Regions from separate parts of the Acidovorax sp. ACV01 genome, predicted to be linked through region 3. Evidence: predicted binding sites of a transcription regulator. Region 3 holds the regulator's gene; each other region holds the start of a gene.
The links. Region 3 encodes sigma-54, which starts transcription at its own class of promoters, with help from an activator protein. Its sites were predicted from a motif close to TGGCANGNAANCTGCTTT; they were not measured.
Positions count from the first base shown of each region.

Region 1: a site for sigma-54 is predicted at 1,883-1,900, ahead of IB243_RS07605 (ammonium transporter). Genes of this name have one in related genera too.
Region 2: a site for sigma-54 is predicted at 1,599-1,616, ahead of IB243_RS09410 (6-hydroxynicotinate reductase). Genes of this name have one in related genera too.
Region 4: a site for sigma-54 is predicted at 1,709-1,726, ahead of IB243_RS26180 (nitrate/nitrite transporter). Genes of this name have one in related genera too.

Region 1 covers NZ_JACUZT010000002.1:669,280-672,337, forward strand. The annotation lists gene IB243_RS07600 (phospholipase D family protein) at 1-488, opposite strand, end outside; gene IB243_RS07605 (ammonium transporter) at 610-1,812, opposite strand; gene ribD (bifunctional diaminohydroxyphosphoribosylaminopyrimidine deaminase/5-amino-6-(5-phosphoribosylamino)uracil reductase RibD) at 2,384-3,058, opposite strand, start outside.
Region 2 covers NZ_JACUZT010000003.1:148,994-152,051, forward strand. The annotation lists gene IB243_RS09410 (6-hydroxynicotinate reductase) at 1-1,554, opposite strand, end outside; gene fdxA (ferredoxin FdxA) at 1,730-2,059, shown strand; gene IB243_RS09420 (ferredoxin--NADP reductase) at 2,126-2,902, shown strand; gene IB243_RS09425 (TetR/AcrR family transcriptional regulator) at 2,954-3,058, shown strand, end outside.
Region 3 covers NZ_JACUZT010000008.1:262,471-265,528, forward strand. The annotation lists gene IB243_RS22155 (thioesterase family protein) at 1-355, opposite strand, end outside; gene IB243_RS22160 (RNA polymerase factor sigma-54) at 440-2,029, opposite strand; gene lptB (LPS export ABC transporter ATP-binding protein) at 2,029-2,772, opposite strand; gene lptA (lipopolysaccharide transport periplasmic protein LptA) at 2,838-3,058, opposite strand, start outside.
Region 4 covers NZ_JACUZT010000014.1:24,702-27,759, reverse strand. The annotation lists partial or broken gene IB243_RS26185 (methyl-accepting chemotaxis protein) at 1-1,409, opposite strand, end outside; gene IB243_RS26180 (nitrate/nitrite transporter) at 1,927-3,058, shown strand, end outside.

The DNA of each region.
Region 1 (3,058 bases), on a different contig from region 3:
AACATGCGCATCTCGATGTTGGGCACAAAGGCCAGGCGCATTACCTGTGCATCACGGCCCACGCTGTGAAAATCGTCCAGCAACACCCGCACCCGCACGCCGCGCCGGGCCGCAGCGACCAAGCTCAGCAAAAGCCGCTCGCTGCTCGCATCGGCGTGGATGGCGTAGTACTGCAGGTCCAGCGTTTTCTGCGCGGCATCCACCAGCGCCAGGCGGCTGCTGTAGGCCGCCTGCGGTCCGCTGAGCAGCAGGAACCCCGAGGGGTGGCGCCCGCCCACCGATGCCCGGCGCTCTTCTACCAGTTGGCCCAGGGCCGTGCCTGCGGGGGAGTCCCATGCACTCGACACCGGCCGGTCCACGTCTTTGGGCAGGCCTGCGCAGCCGCTGATGGTCACCCCAAGGCAGAGGACCATGATTGCCAGCCAGCCACGGCGCGCGGTGGTGCCTGGAAATGCAGGAGCGGCGAGGGCAGGGGGCAATGCAAGCATGGCGCGATTGTGACCGTGCGGCGGTGGCCGCGCTTGTCAGACGTGGCGCCAACACCATCGCCATCGTGGCCGGGCCAGGCCGGGTGTGCGCTTTCGGCGCTCCGGCTTTCCGGCGCTGCGTTTACCAGCTCACTTCGCGGTCTGGTGTGGCGCTGATCTTATGGATCGACAGGTCGGCCCCGTCAAATTCCTCTTCCTGCGTGAGCCGAAGGCCCACCGTGCTCTTGAGGATGCCGTACACCACAAAGCCCCCCACCAGCGCCCAGGCCACGCCCAGGGTGGTGCCGATCAGCTGGGCCGAGAGGCTCACACCACCCAGCCCGCCCAACGCCTTGCTGCCGAAAATGCCTGCAGCCAGCCCACCCCACGTGCCACAAAGGCCATGCAGCGGCCACACGCCGAGCACATCATCGATCTTCCAGCGGTTCTGCGTGAGCGTGAACATCACCACAAAGATGGCCCCCGCTACGGCGCCTACCACCAGTGCGCCCAGCGGGTGCATCAGGTCAGAGCCCGCGCACACGGCCACCAGCCCGGCCAACGGGCCGTTGTGCACAAAGCCTGGATCGTTCTTGCCCAACACCAAGGCAGCCAGCGTGCCGCCCACCATGGCCATCAACGAATTGACGGCTACCAGGCCGGAGAGCTTGTCCACGGTCTGTGCGCTCATCACATTGAACCCAAACCAGCCCACCACCAGCACCCAGGCGCCCAGCGCGAGGAAGGGGATGTTGGACGGCGGGTGTGCAGAGATCGCACCGTCCTTGCGGTAGCGGTTGGCGCGCGAGCCCAGCAGGATCACGGCGGGCAGGGCGATCCACCCGCCCATGGCATGCACGACGATGGAGCCCGCAAAGTCGTGGAACTCTTCGCCCGTCAGTCCCTTGATCCAGGCCTGCACTCCAAAGTGCTGGTTCCAGGCAATGCCTTCAAAGAACGGATACACAAACCCCACAATGACCGCCGTGGCTATCAACTGGGGCCAGAACTTGGCCCGCTCCGCGATCCCGCCCGACACAATCGCCGGAATGGCTGCCGCAAAGGTGAGCAAGAAGAAGAACTTGACCAGCGCATAACCGTTTTGCTGCGTCAGCGATTCCGCACCCACGAAGAAGTGCGTGCCGTACGCCACGCTGTAGCCGACCAAGAAATACACCACGGTGGACACCGAGAAATCCACCAGGATCTTGACCAGCGCATTCACCTGGTTCTTTTTGCGAACCGTGCCCAGTTCCAGAAAGGCAAACCCTGCATGCATGGCCAGCACCATGATGGCCCCCAGAAGAATGAACAGGGCATCTGTGCCCTGTTTGAGTGCTTCCATAACATCCTCGCGCGATTGGTTGATCTGTTCTGGTGCGTTTTGAGCCTGTTCACCAGATTTGCACCAAATTGAAGCAAAAATCGCGCCAGACGATGGTGCGTTGTTTTGCACCGTTTTGGTGTGGTGGGGCGAAATGTGGGGCGCATTGGCGCGCACTGGGTATGGGCTCGCCAATTGCCTGGTGTGGGAGCGTGCAATCCGCGTGTGGTGGGACGAAGGACGCAGGGGGCCTTGCTGCAAACTCCAGTTCTGAAATAAACAGGGCTCTAGCGCTTAGTGGGTAAAATTTTATTGCTATAAAAATAATAGCTATTGAGCGGATCTTTCTCTTTCTATCTCTGTCCCCCAGTGCGAAACCAACCCAAACTGCGTGGTGTGGAATTGCTCGGTCGCTGCATGGCCGCGCATGCTGAATCGGTGAAAGGAGATAGTGCAAGAGGGGCGTAGGTTCTTTTTGAACGCGCCCAGTGAGGCTGTGACGCCAGACCATTGCCATCTTTTGACTAGCGCCAACCCCGACTCACCAGTCCATCCACAGGCGGTGATTGGTAGGTAGGGCTCTATCGGAACTCTAGAAGCTATCGCGCCCCTGCACGCGGGCCACAATGCGCAGATCCGCCCCCAGGGTGTCTACGGATTTGAATTCCAGCGCCAGGCCATCGGCCAAGGCTGTCAGTGGGCCAAAGTCTGCAATGCCACGCCCCGTACCCAAAAGCCGTGGTGCCAGGTACAGCAACAGCTCATCAACCAGACCTTCTCGGACCAGAGAGCCATTGAGCTTGTGCCCGGCCTCTACATGCAGCTCGTTGATGCCCCTTGTGCCAAGGTCCCAGAGCATTGCCGAAAGATCGACTTTGCCGTTCGCATTGGGCAAATGGATCACGGTTGCCCCACGGGCTTGCAAGGCCGCCTTCTTGGCTTCGTTTGCGGAGGCCGTGTAGACCAAGCAGTCACGCCCATCCATCAAAAGATTGGCATCCGTGGGCAGCTGCAGCTGGCTGTCCACCACCACCACATGGGGCTGGCGTGGCGTAGGCACTTCGCGGACGTCAAGCCGAGGGTTGTCATCCAACACGGTGCCGATGCCCGTCAAGATAGCGCACGCCCTGGCCCTCCACGCATGTCCATCTGCCCGTGCCGCACGAGACGTAATCCACTGGCTGGCGCCATTGTTGAGGGCGGTGGTGCCGTCCAGAGAGCTTGCAACTTTCAGCCGAACCCAGGGCGTACCCCGGATCATGCGGCT
Region 2 (3,058 bases), on a different contig from region 3:
TCCGTCGTTGTGCCAGGCACCACGCTCCAACACCTCGCGCAAGCTTCGGATCTGGTCGGTATGCCCGCCCAGCGCTTCGTAGTCCGCGCGGCGCATGCTGAACTCGATGGGTGCGACGATGGCGGGCGTGGGCACAGTGCCAAAGCTGTTGTCGGGCATGCGCAGCACATCGGCCATCACCGTGATGCCGCCCCCTGGCCACACATAGGCCGGTGCGCCGCCGCAGGTCACGTTGACCAGCGCATTCTTGATGGCACGCGTGAGCAGCACCGGGTTTTCGGTGACCCCCGCGCGGAGGCTGCCGCCTGCGCCGCCGAGGAACAACACGGAGGCCAGCGAGGGCTCGCAGTTCTCGCCGATGCGGTCCACAATGCGGCGGATTTCGGCGGGCATCTCCGCCTCCACCGGGACCAGAGTGTCGTCGAGCACATACCAGCTTGCATGCTCACCCGTGGTGGACGTCATCAAAAGGCGCAACCCGGGCCAGGCGATAGATTCGTCCCAGCCCTCGATGATCGACAGCGGGTCGGCGATGTCGGTGCCGCCCCAGCCTGTGCCGGGGTTGGCCACCTGAAAGTAACGGCCCGGCGTGGACTTGCGCCCGCGCATCTGGATGCCCGAGGACTTCATGTCCAGGCAACGACCGGCCTGGTGTTCGGTCAACACACCCGTGATGTGGTCGTCGACCACCACCACCTCGTCGGCGTGGCCATAGAACTGGCGCGCAAAGATGCCGATGGCGGCGGAGCCACAGCCCACGCGCATGCGCTGCTCTGCCACACCATTGACGATGGGTGCGCGCCCCGCCTGGATCACCAGTTGGGAGCCACCGTCGATGGTGAACTCCACAGCCTGCTTGTTGCCGAGCAATTGCATCATCTCGGCTGCGACGCGGCCTTCCTTCTTGGTGCCGCCCGTGAGGTGGTGCACGCCGCCCAGCGACAGCATCTGCGAGCCATACTCCGCCGTGGTCACGTGGCCCACCACCTCGCCTTTGCAGCGCACATTGGCCTGCTCGGAGCCAAGGAAGCGGTCGGTGTCGATCTTCACCTTGAAGCTGCAGTAGCTGAAGATGCCTTCGGTGACTACGGTCACCATGTCCACGCCGTCGGTTTGGGAGCCGACAATGAACGGCGCCGGTTTGTAGTCAGGATAGGTGGTGGACGAACCCACGCCTGTGACGAACACCTCTTCCGACAGCAGCAGATCGCCAGACCAAGGCTGCGGCGCGACCGTCGGTTCCGCCTCGGCACCCTCCTGCGCATCGCTCGCCCCCACACGGCCCGCAAACGGCACCAGTGTGGCCTCGCATGCCTCCAGGGTCTTGCGCAGCAGCACCACAGGGTCTAGCCGCACCAGCACGCCGGCATGGTTGGCATAACGATCACATGCACCTGCACGGCCTTCGGAAATCTGGCACAGCACCGGGCACGCATTGCACTCGACCTTGGCGGCATTCATGCGCTCATTGCGAGGCCGGGCGCGCTCAAGCACCTGCGGCAGTTCTGGCGCATCCATGCCCGGTAGACCATCGGTCTTGGTGTGTTCAGTCATCGTGGCGGCCTATTCATTGCATTGTTGCAAGTGCTTGTACGCTCATTGCATTTTGTGTAGCATTCACTTAACTTAAATGTTGTGTTCACTACATTTATCGCGAATGTAGCGCAATCGTTCATGGTCCGCAATGGTGTTTTTGCGCCCCCAAAAATGGTGCACAAGGAGCCCCAAAATGACGCACGTTGTCACTGACGCCTGTATTCGGTGCAAGTACACCGACTGCGTCGATGTCTGCCCGGTGGACTGCTTCAAGGAGGGACGGGAGTTTCTGGTCATCGACCCCGATGAATGCATCGACTGCGCCGTGTGTATTCCTGAATGCCCGGCCAACGCCATTTACGCCGATACGGACCTTCCCGCCGAGTTTGAATCTTTCCTTGAATTCAACAAAAAGCTTGCGCCTGGCCTGCCCACAATCACCAAAAGAAAGCCTCCCCTCCCAGATGCGGAACAATGGAGGGTTGTGAGCCACAAGCTTTCCGGCCTGGACATCGCGCTTTAGTGTGCTCCAGGGCCTGTACTTCAGCCAGTTTTCTTATTTGCTTCCAACTTATCCATCTAAATCACCATGAGCGCCTTTCTTGAAGAACGCGTCCTGACGGTCCACCACTGGACGGACCGCCTTTTCTCCTTCACCACCACCCGCGACACCGCCCTGCGCTTTTCCAATGGGCATTTCACGATGATCGGCCTGCGCGGCGAGAACGGCAAACCCTTGCTGCGCGCCTACAGCATCGTGAGCCCCAACTACGAAGAGCACCTGGAGTTCCTCTCCATCAAGGTGCCCGACGGCCCGCTGACCTCGCGCCTGCAGCACATCAAGGTGGGCGACACCATCGTGGTGGGCAAGAAGCCCACCGGCACCCTGCTGATCGACTACCTGCTGCCCGCCAAGCGCCTGTACATGCTGTCCACCGGCACTGGGGTGGCTCCTTTCCTGAGCCTGATCCGCGACCCGGAGACCTACGAGAAGTTCGAGGAAGTCATCCTGGTGCACGGCGTGCGTGAAGTGAAGGAACTGGCTTACCACGACTACATCACGCAGGAACTGCCGCAGCACGAGTTCCTGGGCGAGATCGTCTCCAAGCAGCTCAAGTACTACCCCACGGTGACGCGCGAAGCGTTCAAGCACCAGGGCCGTGTGACCACGGTGATCGAAAACGGCCAGATGGCGCGCGACCTCGGCCTGCCCGCACTCAACCCGGAGGAAGACCGCGTGATGATCTGCGGCAGCCCCGAGATGCTGCGCGACCTCAAACACATGATGGAAGAACGCGGCTTCAAGGAAGGCAACACCACGAAGCCCGGCGACTTCGTGATCGAACGCGCGTTCGCAGAGCAGTGATCCCCGGCTGGCCCGCCCTTTGGGGGCCAACTTTATCCACCAGGACCCGCCATGTCTGCCACTCCCACCAAGACCCGGACAGCGCCCACCCGCTCCACCTCTGCCCGCAAGACGGGCGTGCGCGAGCAGGCCGCACAGACCACGCGCGACAACATC
Region 3 (3,058 bases):
CGATGCCGATCTTGCCGCGCGCCACCTCGCGGCCCGAGGTCTTCTCGGTCATGCAAAAGACCAGGTCAAACCCATAGCGGTTGAAATCGGCAGGCGCCATATCCACGCGCATGGTCTCGCCGTGGAAGCCCTCGGACTTGTACTGCGCCACGATGTCGCCGACCACGATGGACAGGCCACCCACATCGGCCTCGGGGTAGCCCAGCGACTGGAAGAAGCGCACACGCGCTTCGGACACGAGGCTCAGCAGCTGCGCGTTGTCCAGGTGCCCGCCCTGGTTGACGTGGCTGATGTAGATCTGCATTTCGGTGGTGAATCCGAAGTGCGGGGGAAGGTCGAAGACGATGCGGGCCATGGCGGGGCGGCGGGTAGTAAAAAGACAATTGAACGGAAACACACAACCGGGCGCACACCCCTGCGTGCCCCTCTGCGAGTGGACCTACAGCGCCTTGCGCAGGTTGGCCGGCGCTATCTTGAGCGCCTCGCGGTACTTGGCTACGGTGCGGCGTGCGCATTCGATGCCCTGCTCCTTGAGCATCTCGGCGATCTGGCTGTCGGACAGCGGCTTGGCGGGGCTTTCTGCGGCCACAAACTGCTTGATGAGCGCGCGCACGGCGGTGCTGGATGCGTTGCCGCCGGTCTCGGTGCCCAGGCCCGAGCCAAAGAAGTACTTCAGCTCATACGTGCCAATCGGCGTGGCCATGTATTTGGCGGTGGTCACGCGGCTGATGGTGGATTCGTGCAGGCCCAGTTCGTCGGCAATGTCGCGCAGCACCAGTGGGCGCATGGCCAGCTCGCCGTGGGTGAAGAAGCTTTTTTGGCGCTCCACGATGGCGCGCGAGACGCGCAGGATGGTGTCAAAGCGCTGCTGGATGTTCTTGATGAACCAGCGCGCCTCCTGCAGGCGCTGCTGCATGCCCTGGTGGCCCTCGCCGCCCTTGTGGCCGCGCAGGGCACCGGCATAGATGTCGTGCACGCGCAGGCGGGGCATCACGTCGGGGTTGAGCGCGACGATGAAGTTGTGCTGGCCGTCACGGCCGTTGGCGCGTCCGGCTTTGCGCACGATGACGTCGGGCACGATGATGTTGCGCTCTACATCGGCAAAACGGCGGCCGGGGCGCGGCTCCAGCCGGGCAATGAGGGCCATGGCGGCGCGGGTGCGTTCCTCGCCGTCGCCACACAGCTGCGTCAGGCGGCGGATGTCGCGGCGGGCCAGCATCTCCAGCGGCTGCTGGCACACGCGCAGTGCGGTCTGCACGGTGTCGGGGTCGATCTCACTGTCTTCGTCCGCAGCCAGGGCCTTGAGCTGCAAGGTCAGGCATTCGGCCAGGCCGCGCGCGCCCACGCCGACGGGCTCCAGGCTCTGTAGCAGGCGCTGGGCGACGGTGAAGCGGTGCACCAGTTCCTCGATCTGCTCCAGGTCGTCGGGGCCGGCCAGGCCGATGGCCAGCTCTTCAAGCGGTTCTTCGAGGTAGCCGTCGTCGTTGAGCGATTCGATGAGAAAGCGCAGCGCGGCGCGGTCGATCTCAGACAAGCGCAGCGCCAGCGCCTGGCGGTGCAAAAAGGCGGTCAGCGATTCGTGCGAGCGGGCCAGTTCGGTTGCATCGGCCTCGTCGCCTTCGGAGTCGTTGCGGTTGCGGGCAGGCGCATCGCCGCCCCACTCGGCGTCGTTGGGCGCCATCTCTACCGTGCCGTCACCGCTCCAGTCGGGTTCGTCGGCACCCGCACTCGGCGTTTCAGCATCATTTTGGCCCTCAGCGCTTGTATTGCTTGCGCTGGTAGCTCCTGAAAAAATAGCATCATCGGCGCTGTACTCATCGGGCTGCGCGGGCGTGTCGGCGGCTTCGAGGCCAAACTCCTCGCGCGGAGCTTCGTCGGCATTGCGTTCGAGGAACGGGTTTTCGTCGAGCATCTGCTCGACTTCCTGCGAGAGTTCGAGCGTGGACAACTGCAGCAGCCGAATGGACTGCTGAAGCTGGGGGGTCAGTGCAAGATGCTGCGAGACGCGCAGCGAGAGTCCAGGCTTCATCACATGCGGAAATGTTCGCCCAGGTACACCCGGCGCACTTCGGCGTTGTCCACGATCTCGGACGGCGTGCCCTGGGCCAGCACTCGGCCATCGCTGATGATGAAGGCGTGGTCGCAGATGCCCAGCGTTTCCCGCACGTTGTGGTCGGTGATGAGCACACCGATGCCGCGCGCCTTCAGGAAGCCGATGATGCGCTGGATCTCGATCACGGCGATGGGGTCGATGCCCGCAAAGGGCTCGTCCAGCAGGATGAAGCGCGGTTGTGTGGCCAGGGCCCGGGCGATCTCGACGCGGCGGCGCTCGCCGCCGGACAGCGCCATGGCGGGCGAGGCCCGCAGGTGGTCCACGCGCAATTCTTGTAGCAGGGCCGTGAGGCGGTCTTCGATGGCTTCGCGCGCGAGTGGCTGGCCGTCCTCGCCACGCTGCAATTCCAGCACGGCGCGTACGTTCTCTTCGACCGTGAGTTTGCGAAAGATCGAGGCTTCCTGAGGCAGGTATGACAGGCCCAGGCGCGAACGCCGGTGGATGGGCATGTGGGCCACCGAATGGCCGTCGATGCGGATATCGCCCTCGTCACTGCGCACCAGCCCTACGATCATGTAAAACGAGGTGGTCTTGCCCGCGCCGTTGGGGCCCAGCAGCCCCACGACCTCGCCCTTTTGCACCACCAGCGACACATCCTTGACCACCTTGCGGCTGCCATAGGACTTTGCCAGGTGCTGCACCTCCAGGCGGCTACCCATCTGGGAATCAGGCCCCAAGCGGCTGCCCGCCTGGGCGTCAGGTCCGGTACTCACGACAGGCCCACTCACTTGGCGCCGCCGCCAAGGCTGTTGCTGGGGCGCAGTGCCGGTGCCGAGGCCGGGGGAGACGCCTCGGGAGCCACCGCTGCAGGGGGTGGGTCTTTGGGTGCCAGCACGGCGCGCACTCGGCTGCCCGGTGCGGGGGCATCGCCTGCGGCGTTGGTGGTGGTGCGCTTGCCGTCCACCGAGAACACGTCGGTCAGATTGTTGTAGACGATCACGGCAC
Region 4 (3,058 bases), on a different contig from region 3:
CTGAGCTGTTCGTCGGACGCACTGTGGATCTCGCCGATCAGCGTGTTCACGCGGCGCACCAGCTCCAGTGACTCGGTCATGGTCTTTTGGGCCGCGTCGGTCTTTTGGTGCCCTTCGCTCACCTTGGCGGCCGAGTCGTCGATGAGCTGGCGGATTTCCTTGGCGGCCGACAACGTGCGGTGCGACAGGCTGCGCACTTCAGACGCCACCACCGCAAAACCCCGGCCCTGCTCGCCGGCGCGCGCGGCCTCCACCGCAGCGTTGAGCGCGAGGATGTTGGTCTGGAACGCGATGGAGTCGATGAGCTGCGTGATCTCGCTGATGCGCCCGGACGCGGCCTGGATCTGCTTCATGGTGCTGGCCACGCCGTCCACGGCCTCGCTGCTGCGCTCGGCCACCTGGGTGGCCTGGGTGGCCAGCACCGTGGCCTGGCGCGCCGATTCAGCTGTCTGCTTGACGGTGCCAGTGATTTGCTCCATCGACGCCGCGGTCTGCTCCAGGTTGCTGGCCTGCGCCTCCGTGCGCGATGAGAGGTCCTGGTTGCCTTGCGCGATCTCGCGCGTGGAGACCTGCATGTGCTCACTCTCCTGGCGCGCGTCCCGCACGATGGACAACAGGTTCACGTTGAGCTGGGCCAGCGCTTTTTGCAGCTGGCCCACGGTGTCGTTGCGGGACGCCGCGATCTTCTGGGTGAGGTCACCCGCCGCCATGCGGTTGGCCCAGCGCAGCATCTGCAGCAGCGGCGCCACGGTGGCGCGGTGCAGGTACACGGCCATGCCCAGGGCCAGCAGCACCACACCCAGCCAGGCAGCCCCGCCCGCCAGGGTCATCGTGTGCCCGCCCAGCAGCGCTGCGCACCAGGACGCGACCACCAGCAGCAGTGTGCACAGCATGATCTTGCCCAGGGGCCCCGGTTGCAGCGCCCGGGCGATGCGGCCCGGCAGGCTGCGGGTGATCACCTGCCCTTCGCGCAGGGTGTGCACCAGGGTTCCGGCCTATTTTTCAGCCTGCATCTGGCGGTAGAGCTGCTCAGCGGCCTGGACCTGCTCGCGGGTGGCTTCGGTGCGCACCGACATGAAACCCGTGGGCTGGTCTCCCTGCATGAGCGGCGTGACGTTGGCCATCACCCAATAAAAGCTTCCATCCTTGCGCCGGTTCTTGACGGGGGCCGACCAGGGGTTGCCGCTGGCAATGGTTTCCCACATGTCCCGGAACGCTTCTTCGGGCATGTCGGGGTGGCGGATCATGTTGTGGGGTTGCCCCAGAAGCTCCTGTTTTTCGTACCTGCTGACCTCGATGAACATCGGGTTGCAGTACAGGATGCGGCCCTTGAGATCGGTGGTGGACACCAGGGTCTGGCCTTTGGGAAACGCATATTCCTGCGTGCTGACCGGAAGATTGACGCGCATGGAGAACCCTTTCGTGGAGGTGCCTTGCGCTCGCCCGGAGCACGCGGCCATTCAACTAAAAAAGCCGTTGCCATGCTAGGCCCAGGATTGGCAATAGGGAAACACTGAATGCGCATGGCGGACGCGCCCGCCACACATCACCAACATGGTGCACCGCACCAATACCATGCCCATCCTCCACGCAGCCACGCACCATTCCAGGGGCTTGTCCGCCAATTACTATGATTTGTATAGCAAATAATCGATAACAGATAAGCGCAAGGGCCCGTTTCCTTTCCAAAATCCATACCCACAGGCGCTGGCATAACCATTGCTTGATCACCTGCGCAGCCAACGCAGGCTGCGTGACAGCCCGGTGCAACGGCGGATTGGGCGAACAAGACGTTGGCGTCTTCATGGGGTGTGCTGGGGCTGGCAAACAACCAAGCCCGCAGAGCCCGTGTTGGCGTCTTTTTGTTTTCTGCCCGGCTGCGGGTGTGCTGGCAACAGCACAGCAGCCTCTTTGCGCAAGATCGCCATGCTTCAATTTCGAGAATTTCTCAAGTCAGGCCACGCCCCCACGCTGTGGTCGTCGTTCCTCTATTTCGGCTTCTCGTGCGCAATCTGGGTGATCAACGGCGCGATGGCACCTTTCATCCGCGAGGCCTTCCAGCTCACGCCGACGCAGATGGGCATGATGCTGTCCATCCCCATCTTTGCGGGTGCGCTCATGCGTTTTCCGCTGGGCATCCTGGCGCAGTACATCGGCCGCAAGAACGCCACGCTGGTCGAGATGGCGGGCATCTTCCTGGCCATGGGCTACGGTTTCCTGTTCGTGCACACCTACAACGACCTGCTGGCCATGGGCATTCTGCTGGGCGTGGCGGGAGCCAGCTTTGGTGTGGCGCTGTCGCTGGGCTCGGGCTCGTTTCCGCCGCGCTACAAGGGCCTGGCCATGGGCATCGTGGGTGCCGGCAACGTGGGTACGGCGGTGGCCGCCCTGCTGGCGCCCGCGCTGGCGCAAAAGTTCGGTTGGCAGGCCGTGTATGGTTTTGCCGCCGTGAGCGTGGCCATCCCCGCGCTGGTGATGGCCATCTACGCCAAAGAGCCTCCAGACCTTGCGGCCCACAGCAGCTTTCGTGAACACATTGCCTGCCTGTTCGAAAAGGACGGCTGGGCCTTCAGCCTGATCTACGCCGTGACGTTTGGCGGCTTCATCGGCCTCACCGCCTTTTTGCCCAGCTATTTCTACGACCAGTTCAGCGTGAGCAAGGTGCAGGCAGGCCAGCTCACGATGATGGCGGCCTTTCTGGGCGCGGCCTTGCGCGTGTTTGGCGGCTGGCTGTCGGACCACTGGGGCGGCGTCAACACACTGACGGGTGTGCTCGCCATCACGGCCGTGAGCATGGTGCTGTGCGGCCTGGCAGAGAACTCACTGCCCATCACCATGCTGCTGTTCCTGGTGTGTTTTGCAGCGCTGGGCGCTGGCAACGGCGCACTGTTCCAGCTGGTGCCGTTGCGCTGGCCACTGACCACGGCGGTGGCGGGCTCGATGATCGGCGAGATCGGCGCGCTGGGCGGTGGCCTTATCCCCAACGGCATGGGCATTTCGCGCCAGTACACCGGCACGTACCTGTGGGGCTTTGTGGGCATCGCAGTGTGTGCACTGG